One region of the Rhodococcoides navarretei genome, then DNA from elsewhere that is predicted to be linked to it. Evidence: predicted binding sites of a transcription regulator. Region 1 holds the regulator's gene; the other holds the start of a gene.

The links. The regulator HspR, encoded in region 1, represses chaperone genes until heat shock. The targets are predictions, from matches to a motif close to ANNTGAGTNNNNNNNACTCANNT.
Region 2: clpB (ATP-dependent chaperone ClpB) is a predicted target of HspR. The motif match lies at 785-807, and genes of this name have one in related genera.

The regions. Positions count from the first base shown of each region.
Region 1 covers NZ_JBBPCN010000001.1:4,454,657-4,457,057, forward strand. The annotation lists gene AABD04_RS21060 (MarR family winged helix-turn-helix transcriptional regulator) at 1-68, shown strand, start outside; gene AABD04_RS21065 (FAD-binding oxidoreductase) at 87-833, opposite strand; gene AABD04_RS21070 (heat shock protein transcriptional repressor HspR) at 1,196-1,612, opposite strand; gene dnaJ (molecular chaperone DnaJ) at 1,612-2,401, opposite strand, start outside.
Region 2 covers NZ_JBBPCN010000001.1:740,534-742,934, forward strand. The annotation lists gene AABD04_RS03620 (globin domain-containing protein) at 1-688, opposite strand, end outside; gene clpB (ATP-dependent chaperone ClpB) at 863-2,401, shown strand, end outside.

The DNA of each region.
Region 1 (2,401 bases):
CGCCGGAATTCACGACGGTATCTGCGGCGGATCTGGCGCATCTGCGACGAATTCTGCAGCTGCCCTGATTTCTCGATTGGGGTGCGTCAGCGGCGGATGGCGTCGAGCGGTGTGCCGATCTCGACGAGCGCGCGCACGGTCGCCGCTTCCATTCCCGGTGAGCCACAGACCAGAATCTGGCGATCCGTAAACGGCCCCTGCGTGGCGACGACGTCTGCCACACTGCCTTCCCAGCAATGCTCGGGCTCGAAGAACGATGCGCTGGAACCGATCTCGGCATGAATGCGGTCGTTCCATCGATCCGACGCCCATGGCTCGTGCAATTGGTCCACGACGGGTACGACGGTCAACCACGGCAGTTCGGACGCCATCAACCACAGCATGTCCCCGGCATACAGGTCGCGAGGCGACTTGCCGCCGACGAACAGCGTCACGTTCGGTGGCCGCTCCCATCGCGTGAGGTCCAGCAGAATCGCGCGCAACGGAGCGAGGCCGGTGCCGCCCGCGATCATGACGACGTCGCGCCCCGAGTCGTCGACATGCAGTCCGCCCTGCGGATCGCTGATCTGCCACACATGACCGGGCCGCGTCTCGTTGACGATCGATCCGCTCACCCATCCGGCCGGAACGGCTCGGACATGGAACTCCAGTTTGCCGTCTCGCGAAGGCGGCAGCGCGGGTGAGTATCGCCGGGTCAGAGCAGCATTCTGCGGAACCGTGACCGACACCGACTGACCGGCGGTGAACGGCACCGCGTCGCCTTCGAGTCTGATGACGGCGAGATCGTTCCGAAGGCGATGATATTGAACGACCGTCGAACTCCACGCCTGCATGCCGACCAGGATAGGGGTCGGGGGCGGGTGTCTCGCAAACTCAGCGCTGGTGGCCACCGCTGTGCCCGCTCGACTCCGCAAACGCGAGCGCGTTTGCCAAATTTCACCCGAACAGCGAACGAGAATGCGCGCACCTGACAAATGCGCGCGCGTTTGCGGGGATGTGCGCGGCAGAGACCCGCCGCCAGCTCCCGCGGACCCGCTCGACTCCGGTGGGCCCACCCTGCCCGAGGTTCGCCGTCGCCGACCCGCTCGACTCCGCAAACGCGAGCGCGTTTGCCAAATTTCACCCGAATAGCGAACGAGAATGCGCGCACCTGACAAATGCGCGCGCGTTTGCGAGAACTCTGCGCGAGGCGAACCTAGCGCTGGTGTTTCGGCTTCCAGACCACCAGGGCATTGCGTTGGATCGGCACCAGGTCGCGGCGATAGCTGGCGTGCACGTTGGCCAACTCCTGAGCCAACTCGGACACTCGAGACTGCAGTGCCTCGACCTGGTTGGTGAGTTCGATGATGCGCTTGATGCCGGCGAGGTTGACGCCCTCGTCCTGCGAGAGTCGCTGCACTTCGCGAAGCAGCGCGACGTCACGTGGCGAGTAGCGTCGACCGCCACCCGTGGTGCGAAGCGGAGTGACCAATCCGAGTCGATCGTAGGTCCGCAGTGTCTGGGCGTGCATGCCTGCCAACTGCGCCGCGACGGAAATCACGAAGACCTGCGCGTCGGGGTCAGCTTGTCCACCACGGGATTTCGCAGATCCGCCCTCGGGAGGGACCGACATCACACACCTGCCCACCCGGCCCGCGGGTCGAATCCGCTGGCCTTCTCGGCTTCCAGATAGTTCTTCAGAGCGTCGGTAGCAGCATCGTCCAGTTTCTGCGGGACGGCAACTTTGACGGTCACCATCAGATCACCGGTGCCGGATTTCTTCGGGATGCCGCGTCCGCGCACTCGCAGCACCCGGCCGTCGACGGTCCCCGGAGGAACCTTCACGCCGACGCGCCCCTCGAGGGTGGGCACCGACAACGTGGTACCGAGCACCAGTTCGCCGTAACTCACCGGGACGGTGACCGTGAGGTCGTCGCCGGTGCGGCCGAACACCTTGTCGGGCTTGACCCGAACGGTGACGAACAGGTCGCCGGACGGTGCTCCGCGAAGCCCCGCCTCGCCTTGACCGGCGAGCCGAACCTTCTGCCCGTCACTGATGCCTGCCGGGACGCGCACGGTGATGGTGCGGGTGCGGTTCTGCACTCCGGTTCCACGGCAGTCGGCGCATGGGTCGTCGATGATGGACCCGCTGCCACGGCAGTCGTCACACGGCTCACTGAAGCCGAATGCGCCTTGGTTCCTGTTGACGACGCCTTGGCCGTTGCATCTGGGGCACACCCGCGGGCTGGTGCCGGGCTTCGCACCGCTGCCGTGGCAGGTGGTGCACGAGGACGGGCTCGTCAACTTCAGTGGGACCGTAACGCCCTGTGCCGCTTCACGAAACTGCAACGAGGTCTCGGTCTCGACGTCGCTGCCGCGTCGGGGCCGGTTGCTCTGGGTGCGCTGCTGCGCGCCACCGCGG
Region 2 (2,401 bases), 3.7 Mb from region 1:
CCCAGCCACCGGAGACGCGTCGAACATGGAACTCGATCTCTCCGTACGGGTTGCTGGGGATGGCAGGAGAGAGGTAACGCCAGAGTTTGGGTCTCTGCGGAATCTGCACGCTGACGTACTGCCCGGGGAAGTACGGGATCTCGCCGTCGGTCTTCAACCGCACCACCGCGAGGTCGTCGAGAAGCCGCTGATGTTCGACGACGGTGGCACTCCAGAACGGCGGTAGTTCGTCGTTGTCCGCGGCGTCGGCCATTGCGTTGCTCACCACGGTGAGGGCGTCCGTCCAGGCCGTCTCGACCTCGTCGGTCCACACCTCGTTGCCGGCAAAGGCACGGAAGGCGCTGATCAGAGCCGAGCTACCCGCGCGAAAGTGTGCGCCCGAGATTCCGTGCTTGCGGTGGTCCCGGCCGAGTTGCTCGAGGAACGGTTCGACCCGGTCGGTGTCGTCGAGATGCTCGAAGACATAGCCGAGTGCCAGCACGAAGTGTTCGCGCAACGCGTCCATCGATGCGGGGAACAGGGTGCGGAAGTCGGGGTACTCGGCGAAGAGATGGGCGTAGAAGGACCTGGACAGCCTCGCCGGGCCGTCCTGAGCGGCCACGACGGATTTGAAACCGGTACGGACCAGGGAGATCGTGCGTGCGTCGAGCAACCTCCACCCCCACCGATTGACACTGTCGACCGTCACCAAAGTAGACCGATCGAGACCGTCGCGCGAGAGGGCTTCACCGTCGTGCGTATTTTGCCCAGCCAGAGCTGCGCAAAACGCGCTCGAGAAAGTCAAGGTTGAGCGGAACAGACTCAACTTGTCTATGGTTGTACCGAGCGACACGCAAGAACCATTCGAGAAAGAAGGTGACCGGTGGACAGTTTCACTCCCACCACGAAGTCGCAGGCTGCACTGTCGTCTGCTCTGCAGGCCGCATCCGCGGCCGGCAACCCGGATATCCGTCCGGCACATTTGTTGGTGGCGTTGCTCGATCAGACCGACGGCATCGCCACACCCTTGCTGAAGGCCGTCGGCGTCGACCCTGCAACGGTGCGTCGAGAAGCGCAGAACCTCGTCGACCGCCTGCCCTCGGCATCCGGCTCGACCACCACTCCGCAACTCGGCCGTGAAACCCTCGCCGCGATCACCGCTGCGCAGCACCTGGCCACCGAACTCGACGACGAGTTCGTCTCCACCGAACACATCATGGTGGGGCTTGCGACCGGAAGCGACGACGTCGCCAAGCTCCTGACCGGCCACGGAGCCGGACCCAACGAGCTGCGCGACGCCTTCCAGGCCGTACGGGGTAGCGCCCGGGTCACCAGCGCAGATCCCGAGAACACCTATCAGGCGCTGGAGAAGTACAGCACCGACCTGACGGCGTTGGCCCGAGAAGGCAAGCTCGATCCCGTCATCGGACGTGACACCGAGATCAGGCGTGTTGTCCAGGTGCTGTCGCGGCGAACCAAGAACAACCCGGTGCTCATCGGCGAACCCGGTGTCGGCAAGACGGCCATCGTCGAAGGACTCGCGCAGCGCGTCATCGCCGGTGACGTCCCGGAGAGCCTGCGCGGTAAGACCGTCGTCTCGCTCGATCTCGGTTCGATGGTCGCCGGAGCGAAGTTCCGCGGTGAGTTCGAGGAGCGGCTCAAAGCCGTGCTCGACGACATCAAGAACTCCGCCGGTCAGGTCATCACGTTCATCGACGAGTTGCACACCATCGTGGGAGCCGGCGCGACCGGCGAATCCGCGATGGACGCGGGCAACATGATCAAGCCGATGCTCGCCCGCGGCGAACTGCGCCTGGTCGGTGCGACGACCCTCGAGGAGTACCGGAAGTACATCGAGAAGGATGCCGCGCTCGAACGGCGCTTCCAGCAGGTGTACGTCGGTGAGCCCTCGGTCGAGGACACGGTCGGCATTCTCCGCGGACTCAAGGAGCGCTACGAGGTGCACCACGGCGTCCGGATCACGGACTCCGCCCTTGTCGCCGCGGCAACCCTGAGCGATCGGTACATCACCGCCCGGTTCCTGCCGGACAAGGCGATCGACCTCGTCGACGAGGCGGCGTCCCGTCTGCGCATGGAGATCGACTCACGCCCAGTCGAGATCGACGAGGTCGAACGCGCCGTCCGACGCCTCGAAATCGAGGAGATGGCCCTGGCGAAGGAGACCGACGACGCGTCGAAGGCTCGGCTCGACAAGCTTCGTCAGGAGCTGGCCGATCTGCAGGAGAAGCTCGCCGGACTCAGCACACGCTGGCAGAACGAGAAGAACGCCATCGACTCGGTGCGGGTGCTGAAGGAGGAACTCGAGAACCTGCGCGGCGAATCCGACCGTGCCGAACGTGACGGCGATCTGGGCCGGGCGGCCGAGCTGCGCTACGGACGTATCCCGACTCTCGAGAAGGAG